DNA from 3 places in the Pseudoalteromonas aquimarina genome. Region 3 is predicted to be linked to each of the others. Evidence: predicted binding sites of a transcription regulator. Region 3 holds the regulator's gene; each other region holds the start of a gene.

Region 1 (4,354 bases), on a different contig from region 3:
TGGGTGTTTGCAAAGGGAACTTAATTTGAATGGTTTTAGAGCTGTTGTCATAAACATATTGCCTTTCATGACAGGTTGCGCAATTCCCTTTAACACACGCACTTAATAATAATTGTTGTGGGCTAGATACTAGATGTTGAAATGGCACATCGCCTTCAGGAGTCAGCAAACATAAGTCTATGTCTGATATTTCACTAATATCAGCAAGTTGTTCAATAATCGGTTGAAACATCAATTCACCTGATGCAGATTGATTGGTTTGATTAGAAATATCAAACAATAACTCGATCATGTCTTTGCTACGTTTTAACTTTTTCGTCTTAGAGGCAATACGCTTTTCTAAATTGCCATACATGGTTTCAATGGTATCACTGGCTGCGTTGATAGTGTTGGCAAGCAAACCTAGCTCATCTTGTTGGTCAAGGTTAACGCGGTGAGAGAAATCACCTTGCGTGGACTTTTTTGCCACATTGGTAAGCTCTTTTAATGGTATTGAAATTTTGTAGTGAACAGAATAAAGGCAAATATAGATCAGGATTAAAGTTATAAACAGCGTGGTAATTTGCACGATGCGTAATAACTCCAAGCGGCTTTCGGCTTTTTGTTGATATAGGATCACCTGTTTATCAATTAAATCAACAAATGCTGTGGCGCGAAATAACAGCTTATCAATAGGGATTTGTTGTTGTATTGCTTGATTAAACAACGGGATAATTTCTTCCTGCCAAGTTGTTTTTATGGTGTTGTAGCCATGTTCAATAGCGATGTCTTTGTGTTGGGTAAACTCAATTTTTAAAATGCTATTATTCAGTTTTTTTTCAAAGCGCGAGATTGAATTGTGTATATGAGCGAGCTTCTCTTCACTCGGTAAGTTTTGATAATCGGCTATTTGGCTGGTTGTTTTGAAGGTTAACATGCGCATAGAACCAGATAGATTAATCGCAGCGCCATCAAACTCACTCAACTCCGAGATATAAACAGACGAAAAAATACTGATAAAGGCCATGGCAATCACGCTGGTCATAAGTGTGCTAATTCGAAAAACAATGGAACGTTTGGCTCGATTTAACATTTATTTCTTCTCTCTTTAAAAACTACCCCTTAAAACATCACTGTTACTATGTTCAATGCGTTTTTTTGGGTATGCATATCGCTGGAGCCCCTATTATAAGAGGTTCAATTTTTCACTCTATACCTATAAGGGGGTAGTTAGCAACCCTCTGCTAATTACCTCGTTTTGGCTTTTTGATCTATATCAATTTTATTACCTGCCGAGCTCTTATTATCTCTTTCAGCACTGGTTTTTTTGCTTGCTGTCACCAAGCGATAACGCCGTAAGAAAAGTAATGTAGGAGTGAAAAATGAGTCACTTTTTAGATAAAATGCAATTCTTTAAAACAAAAAAAGATGCATTTTCCAATACTCATGGTGTAACCACCAATGAAGATAGAAGCTGGGAAGATGGTTATCGCCGTCGTTGGCAGCATGACAAAATTGTACGTTCAACGCACGGTGTAAACTGTACAGGTTCATGTAGCTGGAAAATTTATGTAAAAGACGGGCTAGTAACATGGGAAACACAACAAACAGATTACCCTAGAACACGTCCCGACCTGCCTAATCATGAGCCAAGAGGTTGCCCTCGCGGGGCTAGTTATTCTTGGTATATTTACAGTGCCAATCGCTTAAAACACCCAAAAATTAGAAAACGCTTAATCAAATTATGGCGTGCCGCTAAGTTGCAGCACAAAGACCCTGTTGACGCATGGGCTTCAATTGTAGAAAACCCAGAAAAAGCGAAAGAATACAAACAACAACGTGGTCTTGGTGGGTTTATTCGAGCTGATTGGAATGAAGTTAATGAAATCATTGCGGCAGCGAATGTTTATACAGCAAAAACCTATGGCCCGGATCGTATTACAGGCTTCTCACCAATTCCAGCGATGTCGATGGTATCTTACGCGGCCGGTGCGCGTTACTTATCACTTATCGGTGGTAACTGTTTAAGTTTTTATGATTGGTACTGTGATTTACCGCCAGCATCACCACAAATCTGGGGCGAACAAACTGACGTACCAGAGTCGGCAGATTGGTATAACTCAAATTACATCTTAGCGTGGGGCTCAAATGTGCCACAAACGCGTACGCCTGACGCGCACTTCTTAACAGAAGTACGTTATAAAGGTACTAAAGTAGTGTCGATCACATCAGATTACTCTGAATTGTCGAAACTGACGGATCATTGGTTAGCACCTAAGCAAGGCACTGACTCTGCACTTGCGATGGCGTTTGCTCACGTTATTTTAAAAGAGTTCCATGTTAAGGGGCACAGTGAGTACTTTAGTGACTACGTGCGCTGTTATACTGACTTCCCAATGCTAGTTTTGCTAGATGAAACGGAAAATGGCTTAAGCCAAGGTCGTTTTTTAAGAGCGTCTGATCTATCCGATAACCTAGGTCAAGATAACAACCCAGAGTGGAAAACCATTGCTATTAACGAAACGGATGGTGAGCTGGTATCGCCAACGGGCTCTGTGGGTTATCGCTGGGGCGAAAAAGGTAAGTGGAACATTGATCAACTGGATGGTAAATCAGGCGAATCAGTACAGCTTAAAACCAGTCTAAAGTCTGGCCATGATGAAATTGTTGAAGTTAACTTCCCCTATTTTGGTGGCGCTGAACACGAGTTTGGTTACTTCCAAAATACCCAGCATGATGAAATATTAAAACGTAAAGTACCAGCTAAACGCATTTCGCTAGCAGATGGTTCAAGCGTATTAGTAACCACCGTATTTGATTTAACGGTAGCAAACTATGGTGTGGATAACGATTATGATGATCCCAATGTTGCGCTTACTTATGATGATGACATTCCTTATACACCAGCGTGGCAGGAACAAATCACCGGTGTACCGCGTGAAGACGTAATTAAGATTGCCCGTGAGTTTGCGCAAACTGCTGATAAAACACGTGGCCGTTCAATGATCATTGTCGGGGCTGCGTTAAATCACTGGTATCACATGGATATGAACTATCGCGGCCTAATTAACATGTTGATGTTATGTGGTTGTGTAGGTCAATCGGGTGGTGGTTGGGCGCACTACGTAGGTCAAGAAAAATTGCGTCCACAAACAGGTTGGCAGCCGTTAGCGTTTGCGCTTGATTGGCAGAAACCACCGCGTCATATGAACGGTACTTCGTTCTTCTACAATCACTCAAGCCAATGGCGTTACGAGAAACTACGCATGGAAGAAGTGTTATCGCCACTTGCCAATAAAGAGAAATGGACCGGCTCAATTATTGATTACAACACGCGTGCTGAGCGTATGGGTTGGTTACCATCGGCGCCACAGTTAGGTAAAAACCCGCTGAAAGTTTGTAAAGAAGCCCAAGCTGTTGGTATGTCACCAAAAGATTATGTGGTGAAAAGTTTAACCGAAGGCAGTTTGAACTTTGCTTGTGAAGAGCCAGAAAACCCTAAAAACTTCCCTCGCAATATGTTTATTTGGCGCTCAAACCTACTTGGTTCATCAGGTAAAGGCCATGAATACATGCTGCGTCACTTATTAGGTACAAAACATGGCTTAATGGGTAAAGATTTGGGCGAAGAAGGGGGTGTTAAACCGGAAGATGTGAAATGGGAAGATACACCTGCTGAAGGCAAGTTAGATTTACTCGTTACTCTTGATTTCCGTATGTCTACGACCTGTTTGTATTCAGATATCGTACTACCAACCGCAACTTGGTACGAAAAAGATGATATGAATACTTCGGATATGCACCCGTTTATTCATCCATTATCAAAAGCGATTGACCCAGTGTGGGAAGCGCGTTCGGATTGGGATATTTTCAAAGGGGTAGCGAAAAAATTCTCTGAATTGACAGAAGGTCATTTAGGAAAAGAAACGGATATCGTTACCTTACCAATACTGCATGATACTCCAGCCGAAATCGCACAGCCGTTTGGTGTGAAAAAATGGTGGAAAGGAGAATGTGAACTTATACCGGGTAAGACAGCGCCAAATATGATTGAAGTAGAACGCGATTATCCGAATACCTATAAGCGCTTTACCTCACTCGGTCCATTGCTTGAACAACAAGGCAACGGTGGCAAAGGCATTAGTTGGAATACCGATGAAGAAGTCGAGTTCCTAGGCAAACTAAACCAAGTTCATCGTGAAGAAGGTGCGCATAAAGGTCGTCCTAAAATTGAAACAGCGATTGATGCAGCTGAAGTTATTCTATCACTAGCACCAGAAACTAATGGGACTGTGGCGGTGAAAGCATGGGCTGCGTTAAGTGAATTTACAGGTAAAGATCATACCCACTTAGCTAAACCAAAGCAGGAAGAGAA
Region 2 (4,354 bases), on a different contig from region 3:
AGCATCAGAACCATAAACAGCAGATGCACCACCAGTTGTTACTTCGATACGCTCAATCATTGCTGTTGGAATGTTGTTTAAGTCCACAGCACTTGATGTAGGTGAACCTGAAACGAAACGACGACCGTTAACAAGAACAAGAGTACGGTTAGGACCTAAACCACGAAGGTCTGTATTGTTAAGACCGCTTGCGAAAATAGTATTATTTGTTGTTTCTGGAGAAAGACCTGTCGTCGCCGATGGTAAATCTTGAAGTAAGTCTGCAACGTTTGTAATACCAGCATCAGTTAGTGTATCACCAGTGATTACTGTAACAGGAGTAGCTGAAAGTTCACCAATACGCTTGATTTTAGAACCAGTAACGGTAATACGTTCTACTTCTTCGCCTTGATTTGCTTCTTCAGCAGCTGTTGCAGCAAAACTAGTCACTGCACCAGCAAATAACGCGCCTTTTATACCAAGCGCTAATAAGCTTAAGTTTTTCAAAATGAGATTTCCCTGAAGTTTTCTAAATGTTATGCGTTACAAATTACACAAATGTATTTCAAATTATTTCAAAATGTAATTTGAACACCATTGTTTTAACACAAAAATTACAAAAGGTGAGCCGTTATCGACAAACAACATTTTTATAAAAAACAAACTAAATTAAATGCAGGATAAAAACAAAAAAAATAAACAATTAAAAACAATAGGTTATAGCGTTACAACAGTAAATCTAAATTTACAGTTAAAAAATTCCATTTACAGTTATTTACAATTTAAGCAATAAATATCAGTGACTAATCGCTTATTTCATACTTCAAAGGGCAATTTTCAATCATTTTAGATAGAAATAATTGGTAGGAGGAGTGAAATGCAAGATTAACGGACGCCAATCTTGCGATAAATGAAATAATTAACTTTTGGTTAATATTCTCGGTAAATAACCACTTTTCTAAACTTTGCTGCATCGATTATTGACCATAAATGGAAAATACCACCAATAATTGCTGGAACCACCAAAAACCACAGTGCATAACCGCCAAATACTACAATTGCAAAAACTAATGCTGCGCCGATTCGGCCTTGCACAAGTTGGCCTAGACCTGGAAAAAACACATTACAAATAGCGGCAATTACATTGCCTGCTGATCCTTGTTCTGCCATATAAACCTCTCAAATTTCCAATTTACTTAACTTAAATCAAACTCTATGCCAAATATATTTTAATATAACTTTCAGTGTGTTAGCTTTAAATGACAACTTACGAGTAATTCATTATTAGTAAGATTGACTAAAATAGAGCTAATTACACTAAATATGGAGCTTGCCATGAAATTAACATTTATCGGGGCAGCAAGTACAGTGACAGGTTCAAAACACCTGCTCGAAATTGATAATCTCAAAATCTTGATTGATTGCGGCTTATATCAAGGCATTAAAAATTACCGAACCCGCAATTGGCAATCTCTTCCATTTGATATAGCACAATTAGATGCCGTGTTATTGACTCATGCCCACATAGATCACTCTGGCTACATCCCACTTCTGTATAAACAAGGGTTTAGAGGTCCTATTTTTTGTTCATATGAAACATTAAAACTATGCGAAGTGTTATTACCCGATGCCGGTTTTTTACAAGAAGAAGACGCCAAATACGCTAATAAAAAGAAATTTTCTAAACACTCTCCTGCAGAGCCACTTTATACATTAAATGATGCTAAAAAGTCATTGTCACTTTTTGTTCCATTAGACTTTCATCATTTAACGGAAGTATTACCCAATGTTGAGATCACTTTAAAAGCAAACGGCCACATTTTAGGCGCTTCGAGTATTGAGCTAAGAGCAAAGAATAAGACCCTGATATTCAGTGGTGATGTAGGCAGACAAGATGACCCTATCATGTATCCGCCTGAAGCTATTGCCCCGTGTGATTTATTGGTTGTTGAAGCAACCTATGGTGACAGACGACATGCTGTTATCGACACCAAGCAAATCCTTGCCGATGCCATAAATGACACTTTTAAACGCGGCGGTATATTTTTAATGCCCTCTTTTGCAGTAGGTCGCGCACAATTGATTTTGCATTTAATAGCTGAGCTCAAAAAAGAACAACGTATTCCTAATGTGCCTGTTTACCTCAATAGCCCGATGGCAATTAAAGTAACCGACCTTTACGAGAAAGCACATAAACATCACAAATTAACAAAAGAGCAATGCCAAGCTATTGATGACATGACTGAGTTTGTAAAAACACAAGAAGAGTCAGAGTTACTCAATAGTCGCCACTTACCTTGTATTATTGTTTCAGCCAGCGGTATGGCGAGCGGTGGTCGTGTACTCCATCACTTAAAAAGCTTATTACCAGATGATAAACACACAGTAGCATTCTTAGGTTTCCAGGCAGCAGGCACGCGAGGTGAAGCCTTAATTAATGGTGCAGAAAGAATCAAAATACATGGTGAATATGTCGAGGTACGGGCAAATGTTTTGCATCTAGATTCGCTCTCAGCACATGGCGACTATCAAGATATTCTAAATTGGCTTCAGCAAAGTGAGTCTTTACCAAAGCAAATTTATATTAATCACGGTGAGGTCAGCGCATGTGAAGCGATGCGGTGCCACATTAAAGAACAGCTAGGTATTGATGCCAAAGTAGCTGAATATTTAGAACAAGTTGAACTTTGAAAACCCAATTTTTAGTACATCAAGGTATCTACATCGCGTTTAATGATAAATTGATGGCTGACGTTCATCGCCATCAATTTATTCAAATAAACTTACTCTCGCCGAAGGCTATCGTTACCGTTGAGCAAACATTTATAAATGCGAGTTGTTTAGTCATTGCGGCTAATGCTCATCATGCACTAAAAAGTGAGGCTCCGGTAATCACAATCTTGGTTGATAACTTTAGCGTGTTAGGCAAAAAGCTAACCCATCTAATTAGCTGTCAAAATGATACTAACAATGCATACATTTGCTTTGAAAATGTAAAGTCCCAGCATCTTTGGCAATATTTTATGGAGCACACAGGTCACTTTGATTATGCGCTTGGGGAATTATTAAATAGTCTTTTATGCGAACATACTCAAGCTAGCACCATCCCAGATGCCCGCATTGATAAAGTGCTAGCACACTTAAATCACAATAACGCTGATGTTAGCCTTAAATTTTTAGCAAATTTGGTCAACTTATCGCCAAGTCGTTTATCGCATTTACTGAGTGAGCACTTAGGTATGCCCTTTAAAAGCTATTTGCGATACTTACGATTTCAACGTTTAATGCCATTGCTAGCAGGCGGCTATGACTTAACAACAGCTGCCTATGAGGTTGGCTTTAGCGATTCTGCACATCTGAGCCGAGAATGTAAAACACTGTTTGGCATAAAACCAAAGTTACTAAAAGGCCGGCTAACATTCGAGCAAGTCTAATAAATTAAAATCATGCTCAATACCCATAATTAACCCAGAGCCTCGTGAGCTAAGCCAAGGTTGCGACAAAATATATAAACCGGATATTTTAGAAACCGTTTTTAATATGCTTTGCTCACCCACTTTCTCAGTTGTTAAATTGTTAAGCCAAGAAAAGTCATTTTTGTAGCCTGTGGCGATTAACACTCTATCTATCGATTGCCCAGCAAGTATTACAGGCTTTTCAGACTTTAACTTATTCAAATCAAAACGTTTGCAAAACATCACGCCCGCTTTTATTAATTGATTATTACGAATACCATCTGCTGGAAAGGGATCGCTTTTTTGTATTCTTTTTGCCAGCCAATGGCGTTTATCTAATCGGGTAATGCCAAATTTATCTAACCAAAAGAAAACATCTTTACCAAATAATCGCTGTGGCAAAAAAGAACGCTGCTTTCCCGAAGATAAGAATACCCGATTATTTTCAGCGAGCATTTTGGCAAGCTGTCGACCACTGGCACCATCGCCAATAACTAGCCAATTTTCGCTTTTACATGTTAAATGCCGGTTTCCTACCGATTCGGGTGTAAACACTCTGTTTTGGTAAAAAGCATTGTTATTTAAATGCAAATTATCGGGTATTTGAAATGCACCGGTACATATAAATAGCATTTTACTTTGATAGGTTTCACCATTTTCACAGCTTAGTGTAAAGCCATTGGTATCCTTTCGCGCATCAATCACTTTGCGGCAAAAACTTATATCAAACTGAAAATTATCTGCATATTGCTTTAGATAGTCGATAAATTCTTGCTTTGTTGGATACTCATTTGCATTTCCAGTCATTTTCAAACCCGGTAACTGGCTGTAACGCTTAGAAGTAAATAAGGCTAATCCTTCATAACGTTTACGCCATGCACTGCCTACTTCACTTGATGCCTCTAAAATAATCACTTCAT
Region 3 (4,354 bases):
CAGGCATGCCTTTTAATTTACCACCGTAAAACATGTTTAAAAACATAGTTTCAATCATATCGTCACGGTGATGGCCTAGTGCGATTTTAGTTGCGCCCATCTCTTTCGCTGTACGGTATAAAATACCACGGCGTAAACGTGAGCACAGTGAACAAGTAGTTTTACCTTCAGGAATAATATCTTTAACAATACTGTAGGTATCTTCTTCTACAATTTTGTATTCAATACCCAATGAATCAAGATATTCAGGCAGAATATGCTCTGGGAAACCAGGCTGTTTTTGATCTAGGTTAATCGCAAAAAGCTCAAAGTTAACAGGCGCTGAGCGTTGTAGGTTTTGCAAAATATCAAGCAGTGTGTAGCTGTCCTTACCGCCTGATAAGCACACCATTATACGGTCGCCTTCTTCAATCATATTGAAGTCTGCAATCGCTTGGCCGGTAAAACGACGAAGTCGTTTCTGTAACTTATTAAGGTTATATTTCGCTTTAGCTTCTGCTGAATGCGACATACAAATACGCCCCTAGAACAAATAAAGGGGCGTATTATAGGTGAAAATATTAACGAGGTTAAGACTTATCTAATGGACTTTTATAACCTTGTGGTTTAAGTGCCAATACATCACAGTTTAAGCTATCAATCACGTGCTCAGCAGTATTGCCGATAAGCGCAGCGCTAATACCAGTACGTCCAACAGTACCCATTACAACGAGCTCTGCATCTAACTGATTTGCCACTTGCGGCAATACATCTTCAGGAAGACCTTCATTAATGTAACAGTGATTTGGATTTATCTGATATTGCTCGGCTAATTTATGAGTAGCAGCAATATGATGTGCTTTAACTGATTCTGTATATTGCCCAGCATCAAATTCTGGGATTTCAATTGCAATATTTACAGGAGTTCCAGGGTAGGCATTAACAACATTGAGATTGCCATCAATTAAATCTGCAAGATAAGCCGCTTCTTTTAAAATGGTGTGATTAAGTGCTTGATGTGTTTCTTCTTCACTTGAGGCGTTTACTGCTGCTAGGATTTGGCCGCCTGCAGGCCAGTCATGCTCTTTTACAAGTAAGAGTGAAACAGGGCATTTACGGATCAAATGCCAATCAGTGGGTGTAAAAATAACGGACTTTAAAGTGTCGTGTTGATGGGTGCCTTTTACAACAATATCGTATTCTTGCTCTAGCACGGTTTCAATTATCGATTCAAAAGGGCGGTTATGCCAAACCACCTGACAATCAACGTTTAAGTCGCCAGCCTGTTGTTCAATAAGTGAATTTATCCATTCTTTTCTATCATTTATCACAGCATCACGCATTGCATCACGTTCTTCGCGACTAAGCATGGTGGTCATTTCATAGGAAAAATCGTAAATAGATAAGAAAGCAGTAATTTGTGCGCCGGACTTCCTTGCCAACTCAAATGATCGGTTTAACGCAATTTGTTTTTCTTTACTTGGGTCAATTACCGCAAGTATTTTTTTGATGGTATTCATAAAAACCTCCCAAAGTATAAATCCAGTGTAATGGATCTAAACTAATTTGAAAGGTTTCTAATAGAATATTTTGTTTTAGATCAAGACTTAATAGAAGCGACTTTGAATAATTCGTCAGCATTAAGAATGGTAATAAACTTACCTTCAACCTTGATGATTTCCGCTTTTTGGAAACGACTTAATAAACGGCTGATGGTTTCAACAGTTAAACCAAGATAATTACCTATCTCACCACGGGTCATTGTTAAGCGGAATTCTTTTTTACTAAAGCCGCGCTCACCAAAGCGTGTAGAGAGGTTTGCTAAAAATGCAGCTAAACGTTCTTCAGCGGTTTTTTTGTTAAGCATCAATAGCATTTCTTGGTCGTAATTGATTTCATTACTCATCATACGCATGACCTGATGGCGTAATTTAGGTAATTTGCCAGATAAATCATCAAGGGTGGTAAATGGAATTTCACATACCATGGCAGTTTCCATTGCCTGAGCATAGCTTCTGTGGCTCATGGTGCTAATACCATCAAAGCCAACAATATCACCGGCTAAATGGAAACCTGTGATTTGTTCTTCACCGCTTTCAGTTAATGTGTAAGATTTAAATGAACCTGAACGCACAGCGTAAATTGAGCGAAGCGGTTGACCTGCTTCAAACAAGAAATCACCTTTGTGTAGCGGCTTTTTACGCTCGATGATGTCATCTAATTTACCCATTTCTTCACTGTTTAACGAAACAGGGATACACAGTTGACTAATACTACAATCCTGACACTTAATAGCGCAGTTTTTTGACACTGATTTTTTGCTCAATTCCATGACACACCTAGAGAAAACGTAATACCAGAATAATGTATAATAAAACCTTATAATAACGCAATTATCAAAAGGTATAAACCGTAGAAAATGAAGATGTTACCAAACATCATTCGTACGAAATTATGGTTAAGTATTTGTTTAAATTTATCTGCTGCAAAAGCAAGTCCAACCATCGCTGGTAAAGTACCAAGTGCAAACAACAACATAAAGGTTGCACCATAAATAGCCGATTGTGTTGATATGGAGAATAATAGGGCTGAATAGACTAAACCACAGGGTAACCAGCCCCAAAGCATACCGTAAGCAAGTGCTTTGTGATTGGTATTAACCGGTAATAAACGCTTATTAAATTTAACTAGATGTTGCCATATCGCATATTTTCCCACTTTTTCTATCCAGTTAAGAGAAAATGTTAAGCGCATAATGTAAAGACCAACCAAGATCATAAACACGCCACTTAATATGGATAAAACAAATGAAAATGTGGTTGAACGAGATGCAAACTGTTGACTGATGCCAGCTGCAAGGGCACCTGCAAGGCAATAACTTAAAATGCGACCAAGATTGTAGAGTAGGGTGTAGCGTTTAACTAAGGCTTTATCTTTTACTGCAAGCGTAAGAGACGACGCAACACCACCGCACATTGCTAAACAGTGCCCACTGCCTAGCAATCCCATAATAAGTGCGGATAACAGCTGACTAGTTGTCATTACTTTTTTTGTGTTGTTCTTTATCGTCTTCGAACAAAATGCTGTGGGCTTGTTTGTCGAGATTATTAAATTGGTCACTGCGCACAGCCCAAAAGAAAATGCCGATTGCCACAATAACCAATAATATTGCAATTGGTATTAATACATAAATGATGCTCACAACTAAGTGCCCCTTACTTAAGTAATCGTAATGAGTTACCAATTACGATAAGTGAACTTGCGGACATACCAATTACTGCAACCCAAGGTGGAACTAATCCCATCGCAGCTAATGGTAGAATAGAGCCATTGTAACACAGCGAAATTGTCAAATTTTGCTTAATTACGCGGCGTGTTAGTTTAGCTGTTTCAAAAAGTCGGCTGATGCCATTGATCTCACTGTTGAGTAGAACAACGTCTGCCGTATTTTTGGAAATATCTGCACCAGATGCCATTGCGATGGAGAGGTGCGCACTATTAAATACAGGACTGTCGTTAACGCCATCGCCTACCATTGCAACAATTTTGCCTTTGCTTGCAAGCTGCTCTACAACGTTTTGTTTATCTGATGGGCTACAGCCGGTTTGGATATTATTTATACCCAAACTATGAACCAACTCTTTTCCAGCAGTCGATGGATCGCCCGTTAATACCTGTAATTCAAGATCACTTTGTTTAAGCTCAGTTAAAGTAGATTGAGCATGATCGCGGATTTTGTCTTGTAGCTTGAAGCCAGCAATTACTTGGTTATTGATGTATAAGAATACGTCAAAACCCTCTTCATCAAACTGACAAAACCAATTAGCCTTACCAATTGCAACGGCTTGTTGGTTATAAATGGCTGAAATGCCTTTACCTGTTTCAATAACCACATCACTTAGCTCAACTGGTGCTACATTGAGCTCCATAAACGCCTTGCTGATTGGGTGCTCAGAATAATTTTCAAGCGTCTTTGCAATTGCATAGACTTTATCGAGAGAATAATCAGCATTAAACAATTTTGTATTTAGTAATGTGAATTTGCCTTCGGTTAAGGTACCTGTTTTATCAAAAGCAATATCTGTGACTTTGGTCAGGGTTTCTAATACATGCGCTTGTTTTATTAACACCCCTTGTTGGGTTAATTTTGCCACTGCACAGGTGAGCGCTGTAGGAATTGCCAAACTGAGCGCACAAGGGCAGGTAGCGACCAAAACAGCGATAGTCACCCAAAATGCATGTTCAGGTTCAATGTGATACCACGAAAAAGCAGTAATTGATGCAAATACAAGTAAACATGCCACAAACCACTGAGCGACTTTGTCGGTAATTTCAGCGATTTTAGGACGAGAAGTAAGCGCTTGATGTTGTAAAC

What was found. Region 3 encodes FNR, which switches genes on or off when oxygen is low (the NO sensors DNR and NnrR bind a similar motif). Its sites were predicted from a motif close to TTGATCTAGATCAA; they were not measured.
Region 1: AAEU29_RS10455 (nitrate reductase subunit alpha) is a predicted target of FNR. The motif match lies at 1,246-1,259, and genes of this name have one in related genera.
Region 2: AAEU29_RS13755 (MBL fold metallo-hydrolase RNA specificity domain-containing protein) is a predicted target of FNR. The motif match lies at 1,176-1,189, and genes of this name have one in related genera.

Annotation. Positions count from the first base shown of each region.
Region 1 is NZ_JBMMUG010000003.1:551,466-555,819, forward strand. It holds gene AAEU29_RS10450 (histidine kinase) at 1-1,072, opposite strand, end outside; gene AAEU29_RS10455 (nitrate reductase subunit alpha) at 1,362-4,354, shown strand, end outside.
Region 2 is NZ_JBMMUG010000005.1:114,448-118,801, forward strand. It holds gene AAEU29_RS13745 (TonB-dependent receptor plug domain-containing protein) at 1-486, opposite strand, end outside; gene AAEU29_RS13750 (hypothetical protein) at 910-1,149, opposite strand; gene AAEU29_RS13755 (MBL fold metallo-hydrolase RNA specificity domain-containing protein) at 1,315-2,670, shown strand; gene AAEU29_RS13760 (helix-turn-helix domain-containing protein) at 2,667-3,413, shown strand; gene AAEU29_RS13765 (FAD-dependent oxidoreductase) at 3,393-4,354, opposite strand, start outside.
Region 3 is NZ_JBMMUG010000001.1:724,259-728,612, reverse strand. It holds gene ttcA (tRNA 2-thiocytidine(32) synthetase TtcA) at 1-511, opposite strand, end outside; gene uspE (universal stress protein UspE) at 570-1,499, opposite strand; gene fnr (fumarate/nitrate reduction transcriptional regulator Fnr) at 1,580-2,311, opposite strand; gene AAEU29_RS03310 (sulfite exporter TauE/SafE family protein) at 2,359-3,021, opposite strand; gene ccoS (cbb3-type cytochrome oxidase assembly protein CcoS) at 3,011-3,181, opposite strand; gene AAEU29_RS03300 (heavy metal translocating P-type ATPase) at 3,195-4,354, opposite strand, start outside.